One region of the Streptomyces sp. NPDC059010 genome, then DNA from elsewhere that is predicted to be linked to it. Evidence: predicted binding sites of a transcription regulator. Region 1 holds the regulator's gene; each other region holds the start of a gene.

Region 1 (4,134 bases):
CCCTGGCACTGCGGACACGGCCGCGAGGTCATGACCTGGCCCAGGAACGACCGGGTGACCTGCGAGACCTCACCCCGTCCGCGGCACATGTCACACGTCTGCGCGGAGGTGCCGGGAGCGGCCCCCTCGCCGTTACAGGTGTTGCAGACGACGGCCGTGTCGACCTGGATGTCCTTGGTCGTACCGAAGGCGGCCTCGTCGAGCTCGACCTCCAGCCGGATCATCGCGTCCTGGCCCCGCCGCGTACGCGACCGCGGACCCCGCTGGGACGCCGTACCGAAGAACGCGTCCATGATGTCCGAGAAGTTGCCGAAGCCTCCGGCGCCGAAGCCGCCCGCGCCCGCGCCGCCCGCCTGGGACAGCGGGTCGCCGCCGAGGTCGTAGACCTGCTTCTTCTGCGGGTCCGACAGCACCTCGTAAGCGGCGTTGATCTCCTTGAACCGCTCCTGGGTCTTCGGATCCGGGTTGACGTCCGGGTGCAGCTCGCGGGCGAGCCGCCGGAAGGCCTTCTTGATCTCTTCCTGCGACGCGTCGCGACGCACGCCGAGCACGGCGTAGTAGTCCGTGGCCACTTACGACTCCGCCAGGATCTGTCCGACGTAACGTGCCACTGCGCGTACCGCTCCCATCGTTCCCGGGTAATCCATGCGGGTCGGTCCGACCACGCCGAGCTTGGCTACTGCCTCGCCGCCCGAACCGTAGCCGACCGACACCACGGAAGTGGAGTTGAGTCCCTCATAGGCGTTCTCATGACCGATGCGTACGGTCATGCCCGAATCCCCGGCCTCGCCCAGCAACTTGAGGAGCACGACCTGCTCCTCAAGCGCCTCCAGGACGGGCCGGATGGTGAGGGGGAAGTCATGTCCGAAGCGGGTGAGATTGGCGGTGCCGCCGATCATCAGCCGCTCCTCGTTCTCCTCGACGAGTGTCTCCAGGAGGGTGGAGAGCACGGTCGAGACGGTGCCGCGGTCCTCCAGGTCGAAGGCCTCGGGGAGGTCCTCGACCAGCCGTGGCACATCGGTGAAGCGCCGCCCCGCGACCCGGCTGTTGAGCCGCGCGCGTAGATCCGCGAGCGAGGCTTCCCCGAAGGGCGCCGGGCAGTCGACCATCCGCTGCTCGACCCGCCCGGTGTCCGTGATCAGCACGAGCATCACGCGCGCGGGTGCGAGCGAGAGCAGCTCGACATGCCGGACGGTGGACCGGGTCAGCGACGGGTACTGCACGACGGCGACCTGCCGGGTGAGCTGCGCGAGCAGTCGCACGGTCCGCGCCACGACGTCATCGAGATCTACGGCGCCGTCGAGGAAGTTCTGGATCGCGCGCCGCTCGGGCGGGCTCATCGGCTTGACGCCGGCGAGCTTGTCGACGAACAGCCGGTAGCCCTTGTCGGTCGGGATGCGACCGGCGCTGGTGTGCGGCTGGGCGATGTACCCCTCGTCCTCCAGGGCCGCCATGTCGTTGCGGACGGTCGCCGGGGAGACGCCCAGGCTGTGCCGCTCGGTCAGGGCCTTCGACCCCACCGGCTCCTCGGTCCCGACATAGTCCTGGACGATGGCGCGCAATACCTGGAGCCTGCGTTCACTCAGCAACTCGCGCACACCTCCAGAAGTCGTTCCCCTTGACGTCTCGCCTGGCACTCTGTCCATCCGAGTGCCAGCCGTCCCCGGCCCAGTGTACGGCTGTGGGGTACGCCCCCGGCAAGGCCGGTCCCGCACCGCCGTGCCTGACAGTGGTGTCTTGGTTAGCGTCGCGGTATGACGGTGACTTGGGAAGAGGCGGGGTGGGAGCGGTTGGCCGCCGGGGTCGGGCGGTGCCGGCTTCCGGTGTGGGACTGCACGGCAGGGCTGGTCGTCGGGGACGGGGCCGCACTGATCGTCGACGCCGGGTCAAGCCTTGCGGAGGGCGCACGGCTGCGTACGCAGGCGCAGTGGCTCGCGGGTCATCGTGTGACTCATCTCGCGCTGACCCACCCCCACTTCGACCATGTCTTCGGGGCCGCGGCGTTCGCGGGTGCGCAGGTGTACGGCCCGGTGGGCATGGACACGGTGCTCGACGGGCGGCACGCGCGCGAGGAGCTGCGCGCGGACGCGGTCCGCAACGGCCTGGACCCGGCCGCGGCGGAGGAGGCGGCGGACGCGCTGATCCACCCCCACCACCAGGTCAGCGGCGAATGGACCCTCGACCTGGGCGGCGGCCGCCAGGTCCTGCTGGCGAACGTGGGCCCGGCCCACACCGCGCACGATCTGGTCGTGCTCGTGCCGGGCGGGCTCTCCGGCGATCGGGAGGTGGTCTTCTGCGGCGATCTGGTCGAGGAGTCCGGCGAACCCCAGGCCGGCCCCGACGCCGTACCGTCGCACTGGCCGGCCGCCCTGGACCGCCTGCTGGACCTGGGCGGTGCGGACGCGCTGTATGTGCCCGGTCACGGAGCGGTGGTGGACGCGGAGTTCGTGCGGCGCCAGCGAGACGCCCTGGCGGCCCGCTTCGGCGTGTCGCGTTGAACTGTGCTCGTCGACCGGGGCGCTTCTCCTATCGTCATCCGAATGCGCCAGTACTCCCCGGACCTGACACCGCCCTGGAAGAAGCCCAAGCCCGTCCCCGAGGTCCCGGCGGAGCCGGGCCTGGTGGTGGAGGAGCCGGGCACGGGTTTCTGCGGCGCGGTGATCCGCTGCGAGGCGGGCACGGTCACCTTGGAGGACCGCTTCGGCAAGCACCGCGTGTTCCCGCTGGAGCCGCGCGGTTTCCTGCTGGAGGGCAAGGCGGTGACGCTCGTACGGCCTTCCGGTGCGGCTCCGGCACGCCCCAGCCGTACGGCATCCGGTTCGGTCGCCGTCCCCGGCGCCCGCGCGCGCGTGGCCCGCGCCGGCCGTATCTACGTGGAGGGCCGGCACGACGCCGAGCTGGTCGAGAAGGTGTGGGGTGACGACCTGCGCATCGAGGGCGTGGTCGTGGAGTACCTGGAGGGCGTCGACGACCTGCCGTCGATCGTGGCCGATTTCGCACCCGGGCCGGACGCGCGGCTGGGGGTGCTGGTCGACCATCTGGTGCCGGGGACGAAGGAGTGGCGCATCGCCGAGTCGGTGACGAGCGAGCACGCCCTCGTGGTGGGCCACCCGTACATCGACATCTGGGAGGCGGTGAAGCCGTCGTCGCTGGGAATCGCGGGGTGGCCCAGGGTGCCGCACGGGCAGGACTGGAAGACGGGGGTGTGCCGGGCGCTGGGATGGCCGTCGGAGAACACCGGGGCGGTGTGGCAGGCGATCCTGAAGCGGGTGGGGTCTTACAAGGACCTTGAGCCGGAGTTGCTGGGGCGGGTGGAGGAGCTGATCGACTTTGTCACGGGTGGCGGTGGGGCTTGACGTCGGTGGAGGTGCCGAGTCCGGGTGAAGGTGCCGGATCCGGTGGTGTCGATTCACTCCCCCGAGTGATCAGTCCACCAAATCCCTGACCACCGCATCGGCCAGCAACCGCCCCCGAAGCGTCAGCACCGCACGTCCCTCCCCGTACGGCCCCTCCTGAAGCAGCCCTTCCGCCAAGGCCCGGCGCGACGCCGCAAGCCCCTGCTCCCGCAGCAGCTCCAGCGGCGCCCCCTCGCGAAGCCGCAGCTCCAGCAGGATCCGCTCGACCCTGCGGTCCTCCTCCGACAGCAGCTCGCGCCCGGCCCCCGGCGACCGCCCAGCCGCCAGGGCCGCCGCATAGGCGCCCGGATGCTTCACGTTCCACCAGCGGACCCCGCCGACGTGCGAGTGCGCTCCCGGCCCCGCGCCCCACCAGTCGGCGCCCCGCCAGTACAGCTCGTTGTGCAGGCAGCGGGCGGCCTGCGAGGTCGCCCAGTTGGAGACCTCGTACCAGTCGAAGCCCGCCTCCGAGAGGACCGACTCCGCGATCAGGTAGCGGTCGGCGTGGACGTCGTCGTCCGTCATCGGGACCTCGCCCCGGCGGATGCGGCGGGCCAGCTGGGTGCCCTCCTCGACGATCAGGGCGTACGCCGACACATGGTCCGGCCCGGCACCGATCGCCGCCTCCAGCGAGGCTCGCCAGTCGTCGTCCGACTCGCCGGGGGTGCCGTAGATCAGGTCCAGGTTCACGTGCTCGAAGCCCGCCGCGCGGGCCTCCGCGACGCAGGCCTCGGGGCGG
Region 2 (4,134 bases), on a different contig from region 1:
CAAGGATCACCGTGCTCGCCGTCGCCGTCGCAGTCATCGCCCCGGCCTGCGCACCGGCCGCCGGGGGCGGACCCGACGCCGTACGCCCCACGTCGGGCACCCCGAGCCGACAGCCCCTGAAGGCACCCCCTCCGGTCGGCACCCCGAACCCGCACCCCAAGAAGCCCCAGTCCGCCCACGCGGCCCACGCCGCCCGGGTCGCCGCCGCGAGACGCTGGCGGCTGGCCGGAGTCCCGCTCACGCCCCCGCCGCCCCCCGCGAAGAAGCCGAAGATCGCCACCCGCGACGGCTTCGAGGTGGACGGGCACGAGGAACTCGGGCTTCCGCCGGTCTTCACGACCGTCCCCACCAAACAGCGGGTCGTCTTCCTCACCATCGACGACGGAGCCGAGAAGGACCCGGCGTTCCTGCGGATGATGAGCGACCTGAAGGTGCCGTACACCGCCTTCCTCAGCGACTACCTGATCAAGAAGGACTACGGCTACTTCAAGCGGATGCAGGGCAACGGCGTGGTCCTGAACAACCACACCCTCCACCACCCCTACCTCCCGTCCCTCTCCTACCGCCGCCAGAAGCGTGAGATCTGCGGGATGCAGGAGGTCGTCGAGAGGCACTACGGCAAGCGCCCGCTGCTCTTCCGCCCGCCCTTCGGGAACTACAACCGGAACACCCTGCGCGCCGCGAAGCGCTGCGGCATCAAGTACGTCCCGCTGTGGAACGAGGAGGTCTTCGTCGACCGCTGGGACTACCGCGAGTGGAACCGGAAGATCCGACCGGGTGACATCGTCCTCACTCACTTCCGGGGCAGGGACGACTGGAAGGGCACAATGCCCGACATGATCCGCCGATTCCTGAACAAGGTGACGGCCGAGGGGTATGCGGTGGCCCGGTTGGAGGACTACCTGTGAGGCAGCCGGCGCCGGCCGCCCCGGGACCACGGGCTCTGGCGGCCGTCGTGCTGGCGTCCGCCCTGCTCACCGGTTGCGCCCAGTCGGCCCAGTCGGCCGGGCCGGCTGCCGGAGCCCCGCCCGGCGGGAACGCGGCAGCCCATGACGCACGACCGGCGACCAGTCCGACGACCGGTCCGAGGGCCAACCCGATGCCCAGCCCGAGGGCCAACCCGACGCCCGGTACGGCCCAGCCGTACCGCCGTTGGGGCCTGACCGCCCCCCTGCCCGCACCCCCGTCCTCGCCCACCCGTCGCCGGCCGCCCCCGGCGCGGGACCAGGTGCCCGTCGTGGACCGCGTCGCCACCAGCGACAAGGTCGTCTTCCTCACCTACGACGACGGCGCCGAGAAGGACCCCCGCTTCGTCGACATGGTCCGTGAGCTACGGCTGCCGGTCAGCATGTTCCTCACCGACAGCGTGGTCGGCCCGGGCTACGGCCACTTCGCGCGGCTGCGTTCGGTGGGCGCGTCCATCCAGAACCACACGCTCGACCACGCCGCCCTGCTCGGTCTGCCGTACGCCGGCCAGCGTGCCGAGATCTGCGGCCAGCAGAGCAAACTCCGCGCCCGCTTCGGCATCCGCCCCCAGCTCTTCCGCCCGCCCTACGGGACGTACGACACCACCACGCTGCGCGCCGCCGCCGACTGCGGTGTGACGGCGGTGGTGCTGTGGCGGGCGGCGATGGAGGGAGACGGGGAACTGACGTACGCGAAGGGCCCCGGTCGGCTGCGTGCGGGTGACATCGTCTCCGTCCCTTCGGGTGAGCCGACGGGACTGTCCCTGCGGGAGCGGACGACGCGGCTGCTGCGGGAGATCCAGGGCAGGGGGCTGGCCGTGGGGCGCCTGGAGGACTACCTGTAGCGCCGGGGCCGCCCGTACGCCGCGCCGCGTCGATTACGCCGCGCCGCGATGAATTGGCACTCCGCTTGACCGAGTGCTAATCCCGGTCATAGTCTCAGGTCTGGCACTCCCCCCTGGAGAGTGCCAATACGCGACGGGCAGGTCCGGCACCCGCGACGACGGATCCACCTGGTCGCCACCTCAGACAGTTAACCCCGTGAGATCTCCGAAGGGGGAGGTCGGATCGTGACGACCGCCAGCTCCAAGGTTGCCATCAAGCCGCTTGAGGACCGCATCGTGGTCCAGCCGCTCGACGCCGAGCAGACCACCGCCTCTGGCCTGGTCATCCCGGACACCGCGAAGGAGAAGCCCCAGGAGGGCGTCATCCTCGCCGTGGGCCCGGGCCGCTTCGAGAACGGCGAGCGCCTGCCGCTCGACGTGAAGGTCGGCGACATCGTGCTGTACAGCAAGTACGGCGGCACCGAGGTCAAGTACAACGGCGAGGAGTACCTCGTCCTCTCGTCCCGCGACGTGCTCGCGGTCATCGAGAAGTAAGACGACCGAGGTTCTAGACGACCAAGGTTTTCCAGCTGCGCCCCTGGCCCCCGCGACCACTACAAGAAGCCGGGCGCCCGGGGCGCAGTGTCTTTTTGTGAATCCCTAGTTTCCGAGAGGGCTCCCGCTGTCATGGCGAAGATCCTGAAGTTCGACGAGGACGCCCGTCGCGCCCTGGAGCGCGGCGTCAACAAGCTGGCCGACACGGTCAAGGTGACGATCGGCCCCAAGGGCCGCAACGTCGTCATCGACAAGAAGTTCGGCGCACCGACCATCACCAACGACGGTGTCACCATCGCCCGCGAGGTCGAGGTCGAGGACCCGTACGAGAACCTCGGCGCCCAGCTGGTGAAGGAGGTGGCGACCAAGACCAACGACATCGCGGGTGACGGTACGACCACCGCCACCGTGCTGGCCCAGGCGCTGGTACGCGAGGGCCTGAAGAACGTCGCCGCGGGTGCCTCCCCGGCCGCGCTCAAGAAGGGCATCGACGCCGCCGTGGCGGCCGTGTCCGAGGACCTCCTGGCCTCCGCCCGCCCGATCGACGAGAAGTCCGACATCGCCGCGGTCGCCGCGCTGTCCGCCCAGGACCAGCAGGTCGGCGAGCTCATCGCCGAGGCGATGGACAAGGTCGGCAAGGACGGTGTCATCACCGTCGAGGAGTCCAACACCTTCGGCCTGGAGCTGGACTTCACCGAGGGCATGGCCTTCGACAAGGGCTACCTGTCGCCGTACTTCGTGACGGACCAGGAGCGCATGGAGGCCGTCCTGGAGGACCCCTACATCCTCATCAACCAGGGCAAGATCTCCTCCATCCAGGATCTGCTGCCGCTGCTTGAGAAGGTCATCCAGTCGGGTGCCTCCAAGCCGCTGCTGATCATCGCCGAGGACGTCGAGGGCGAGGCCCTGTCGACCCTGGTCGTCAACAAGATCCGCGGCACCTTCAACGCGGTCGCGGTCAAGGCACCCGGCTTCGGTGACCGCCGCAAGGCGATGCTGCAGGACCTGGCCGTCCTCACCGGCGCCACGGTCATCTCCGAGGAGGTCGGCCTCAAGCTCGACCAGGCCGACCTGGATGTGCTGGGCTCCGCCCGCCGTGTCACGGTCACCAAGGACGACACGACCGTCGTCGACGGCGCCGGCGACTCCGCGGACGTCACGGGCCGCGTCGCCCAGATCAAGGCCGAGATCGAGAACACCGACTCCGACTGGGACCGCGAGAAGCTCCAGGAGCGCCTCGCGAAGCTGGCCGGCGGCGTGTGCGTGATCAAGGTCGGCGCCGCCACCGAGGTGGAGCTGAAGGAGAAGAAGCACCGTCTGGAGGACGCCATCTCCGCGACCCGCGCCGCGGTCGAGGAGGGCATCGTCTCCGGTGGTGGCTCCGCGCTCGTCCACGCCGTGAAGGTCCTGGAGGGCAACCTCGACAAGACCGGCGACGAGGCCACCGGTGTCTCCGTGGTCCGCAAGGCCGCCGTCGAGCCGCTGCGCTGGATCGCCGAGAACGCCGGCCTGGAGGGCTACGTCATCGTCTCCAAGGTGGCCGAGCTGGAGAAGGGCAGCGGCTACAACGCCGCGACCGGCGAGTACGGCGACCTGGTCAAGGCCGGCGTCATCGACCCGGTCAAGGTCACCCGCTCCGCCCTGGAGAACGCCGCCTCCATCGCCTCCCTCCTCCTCACGACCGAGACCCTGGTCGTCGAGAAGAAGGAAGAGGAAGAGCCGGCGGCCGGCGGTGGCCACGGCCACGGGCACGCCCACTGAGCTCAGACGCTCGCAGAGAGCCCCGGTCC
Region 3 (4,134 bases), on a different contig from region 1:
CCTCGATGCGGTGCTTGCGCTCCTTGAGCTCCACCTCGGTGGCGGCACCGGCCTTGATGACCGCGACACCGCCGGCGAGCTTCGCCAGGCGCTCCTGCAGCTTCTCGCGGTCGTAGTCCGAGTCGCTGTTCTCGATCTCGGCGCGGATCTGGTTCACACGGCCGTTGACCTGGTCCGAGGAACCGGCACCGTCGACGATGGTGGTCTCGTCCTTGGTGATGACGACCTTGCGGGCGCGGCCCAGGAGGTCCAGGGTCGCGTTCTCCAGCTTGAGGCCGACCTCCTCGGAGATGACCTCGCCGCCCGTGAGGATGGCGATGTCGCCGAGCATGGCCTTGCGGCGGTCACCGAAGCCCGGGGCCTTGACGGCGACGGACTTGAAGGTGCCGCGGATCTTGTTGACGACCAGGGTCGACAGGGCCTCGCCCTCGACGTCCTCGGCGATGATCAGCAGCGGCTTGCCCGACTGCATGACCTTCTCCAGGAGCGGGAGCAGGTCCTTGACGGAGCCGATCTTGGAGTTGGCGATCAGGATGTACGGGTCGTCGAGCGACGCCTCCATCCGCTCCATGTCGGTGGCGAAGTACGCCGAGATGTAGCCCTTGTCGAAGCGCATACCCTCGGTGAGCTCCAGCTCCAGACCGAAGGTCTGGGACTCCTCGACGGTGATGACGCCTTCCTTGCCGACCTTGTCCATGGCCTCGGCGATGAGCTCGCCGATCTGGGTGTCGGCGGCGGAGATGGAGGCCGTGGAGGCGATCTGCTCCTTGGTCTCGACGTCCTTCGCCTGCTCCAGCAGGGCGGCGGAGACGGCCTCGACGGCGCGCTCGATACCGCGCTTGAGGGCCATCGGGTTGGCGCCGGCGGCTACGTTGCGCAGGCCCTCCTTGACCAGGGCCTGGGCGAGCACGGTCGCGGTGGTCGTACCGTCACCGGCGACGTCGTCCGTCTTCTTGGCGACTTCCTTGACCAGCTCGGCGCCGATCTTCTCGTACGGGTCCTCCAGCTCGATCTCCTTGGCGATGGACACACCATCGTTGGTGATCGTGGGAGCGCCCCACTTCTTCTCAAGGACGACGTTGCGGCCCTTGGGGCCGAGGGTGACCTTGACGGCGTCGGCGAGCTGGTTCATACCGCGCTCAAGGCCGCGCCGCGCCTCCTCGTCGAACGCGATGATCTTGGCCATGTGAAGTGGTCCCTCCAGGACTGGGGGTGATTCCTTCGGACCGCGCCCGCGCCCGCGACGGACGGCTCGCATGCCCTGTGGTTCTCTGCCCCACCCGGCCTGCGGGCCTCACCGACCCGGTCCTTCGTTGTCACTCTCACCTTCAGAGTGCTAACGCCAATGATTAGCACTCGACCCATGAGAGTGCAAGCAGCTCTCGGCGATCGGCCCCCCTGGGGGGGTCTCGGGGATCGGGCCCTCCGGGGGGTCTCGGGGATCGCCCTACCGGGGCACGGCGAAGGGCCCGCACCCCGGGAGGTGCGGGCCCTTCGAAGAAGAACGTCGCTGCTTTAAGTCGACGCGTGCTTCAGCTGGTCGCCAGCCGGACCATGTCCGCCTGCGGCCCCTTCTGACCCTGCGAGATCTCGAAATCGACTCGCTGGCCCTCTTCCAGGGTGCGGTACCCGTCCATCTGGATCGCGCTGTAGTGGACGAAAACATCCGCACCACCGTCGACCGCGATGAAGCCGTACCCCTTCTCCGCGTTGAACCACTTGACGGTGCCCTGAGCCATGCCTAACTCCCCTATTACTGGCCCTTGCACAGATCCACACTTCGCGGATCCGGGTCAGACCTCACCCCCCATCGGTCGGGGGCGTGCGCCGGAACGCGTCGACCGCGGCTGAATGTATCTGCCCAACTGCCGTCTGCAACAGGTCAATCGGACGAGAAATCCGGGCACGACCGGTCGGGAATGTGGGGACAATTCCCCTGACTTCAGGTCAAGTCGGGCCCGGCAAAGGGAACAAAAGCCGCAAAAAACCCGCACACTTTGGCTACTTCTTGTCGGGCTCGCGGCAGAAATCAAAGGCCAATCAAGGGTTACCGACCCGTGGATCGGCGACGCGTTCCCCAACTGTACCTCGCTCAACCACACAGAATTGCCCCCTCCGCTTCTCTCACGGAGGGGGCAATTCAGTGAACTCTCGGTGACCGCTGTTACCGATGGTAATGATCGGTCATTCTGTCCAGCTCAGCCACCTGCGACAGCCGGAATGATGGAGACACCGGCACCGTCCGGCGTCGCCGTCTCAAGCCCCTGCTCGAAGCGGACGTCATCGTCATTGACGTACACATTGACGAACCGGCGCAGCTTGCCCTGGTCGTCGAGCACCCGGGCGGCGATCCCGGTGTGGTTCTTCTCCAGGTCGGAGATGACATCGGCGAGGGTGGCGCCCTCGGCGGCGACCTCGGCCTGCCCGCCGGTGTAGGTGCGCAGGATGGTGGGGATGCGGACAGTAACGCTCACTTTGTGACCTCCGGTCAGCTAGTCGCCCTCAGGGGCGCGGGGCTGTGTTCAATGTGCGGCTACCGCCGCGTGGGCGCGACCAGCCCCCACCGGCCCGCAGACGAAGAACAGCTACGCGAGGCCGGCCTCGCGGAACGAGTCCAGGTTGGGACGAATCGTGGCGGTGAGGCCGGTGCCGGCCACCGCGTCGAGGGTCTTGAGGCCGTCGCCGGTGTTCAGGACGACGGTGGTCTTGGCGGGGTCGAGCACGCCGTTCTCGATGAGCTTCTTCGCCACGCCCACCGTCACGCCACCCGCCGTCTCGGCGAAGATGCCCTCGGTGCGGGCCAGGATCTTGATGGCGTCGACGACCTGCTCGTCGTTGACGTCCTCCACCGAACCACCCGTACGCCGCGCGATGTCCAGGACATACGGGCCGTCGGCCGGGTTGCCGATCGCCAGCGACTTGGCGATGGTGTTCGGCTTCTGCGGGCGGACCACGTCGTGGCCGGCCTTGAAGGCGGTCGACACCGGCGAGCAGCCCTCGGCCTGCGCACCGAAGATCTTGTACGGCTTGTCCTCGACGAGCCCGAGCTTGATCAGCTCCTGCAGACCCTTGTCGATCTTCGTGAGCTGCGAGCCGGACGCGATCGGGACGACCAGCTGGTCCGGGATCTGCCAGCCGAGCTGCTCGCAGATCTCGTACGCCAGGGTCTTGGAGCCCTCGGCGTAGTACGGCCGCAGGTTGACGTTGACGAAGCCCCAGCCCTCGCCGGCCGGGTCGCCGATCAGCTCGGAGCAGAAACGGTTCACATCGTCGTAGTTGCCCTCGATGCCGACGAGCTCGCCGCCGTACACCGCGGCCATGACGACCTTGCCCTGCTCCAGGTCGTGCGGGATGAACACACAGGAGCGGAAGCCGGCGCGGGCGGCCGCGGCGCCGACCGCACCCGCCAGGTTGCCGGTGGACGAGCAGGACAGCGTGGTGAAGCCGAAGGCCCGCGCCGCCTCCAGGGCCTGGGCGACCACCCGGTCCTTGAAGGAGTGCGTCGGGTTGCCGGAGTCGTCCTTGATGAACAGCTTGCCGGTGTCGACGCCCAGCTCACGCGCGAGGTTGTCGGCCTGGACGAGCTTGGTCCAGCCGGGGTTGATGTTCGGCTTGGTCGCCACGTCGGCGGGGACGGGCAGCAGGGGCGCGTAACGCCAGATGTTCGCGGGTCCCGCTTCGATCCGCTTACGGAGCTCCTCGGTGTCGTAGGCCGAGAAGTCGTAGGCGATCTCCAGCGGGCCGAAACACTCCTGGCACGCGAAGACCGGGCCGAGGGGTACCCGGTGACCGCACTCGCGACAGGAGAGCGCCGCGGCGGGACCGAGGTCTACGGTGGAGTCGGTGCTGCTTGCAACAGTCTGCACAGCCATGTGAGGCGAGGCCCTTTCTCCTCATCTTCCTCACGACGCATCTCGCCGTGAGACGGATTTGGCACCTTCCCTAGCCGGGAGCCTCACCACAACGACGTGGAAAGACCGGCTGGAGGGTTGCCGGGGCTTCATCGGGCCGTATCCCTCTGCCCCTCTGGATGAGCGGTATTCGGTTGTCAGTTCAATGACCTCGGACATGCGATGGTCACCGACGTTGCTCAAGACTGTAACCGAAGGCCAGGACAGTTGAGATAGTCGTCCG

What was found. The regulator HrcA, encoded in region 1, represses chaperone genes, less so after heat shock. The targets are predictions, from matches to a motif close to TTNGCACTCNGNNNNNCNGAGTGCNAA.
Region 2: a site for HrcA is predicted at 1,864-1,890, ahead of groES (co-chaperone GroES). Genes of this name have one in related genera too.
Region 3: a site for HrcA is predicted at 1,350-1,376, ahead of groL (chaperonin GroEL). Genes of this name have one in related genera too.

The regions. Positions count from the first base shown of each region.
Region 1 is NZ_JBHYJA010000039.1:39,513-43,646, forward strand. It holds gene dnaJ (molecular chaperone DnaJ) at 1-572, opposite strand, end outside; gene hrcA (heat-inducible transcriptional repressor HrcA) at 573-1,589, opposite strand; gene ACFWYS_RS33805 (MBL fold metallo-hydrolase) at 1,755-2,498, shown strand; gene ACFWYS_RS33810 (DUF3097 domain-containing protein) at 2,541-3,356, shown strand; gene hemW (radical SAM family heme chaperone HemW) at 3,426-4,134, opposite strand, start outside.
Region 2 is NZ_JBHYJA010000001.1:273,040-277,173, forward strand. It holds gene ACFWYS_RS01410 (polysaccharide deacetylase family protein) at 1-908, shown strand, start outside; gene ACFWYS_RS01415 (polysaccharide deacetylase family protein) at 1,100-1,810, shown strand; gene groES (co-chaperone GroES) at 2,036-2,344, shown strand; gene groL (chaperonin GroEL) at 2,477-4,105, shown strand.
Region 3 is NZ_JBHYJA010000026.1:39,998-44,131, reverse strand. It holds gene groL (chaperonin GroEL) at 1-1,186, opposite strand, end outside; gene ACFWYS_RS26825 (cold-shock protein) at 1,533-1,739, opposite strand; gene ACFWYS_RS26820 (ubiquitin-like small modifier protein 1) at 2,199-2,474, opposite strand; gene thrC (threonine synthase) at 2,586-3,872, opposite strand; SAM riboswitch class I at 3,891-4,037, opposite strand.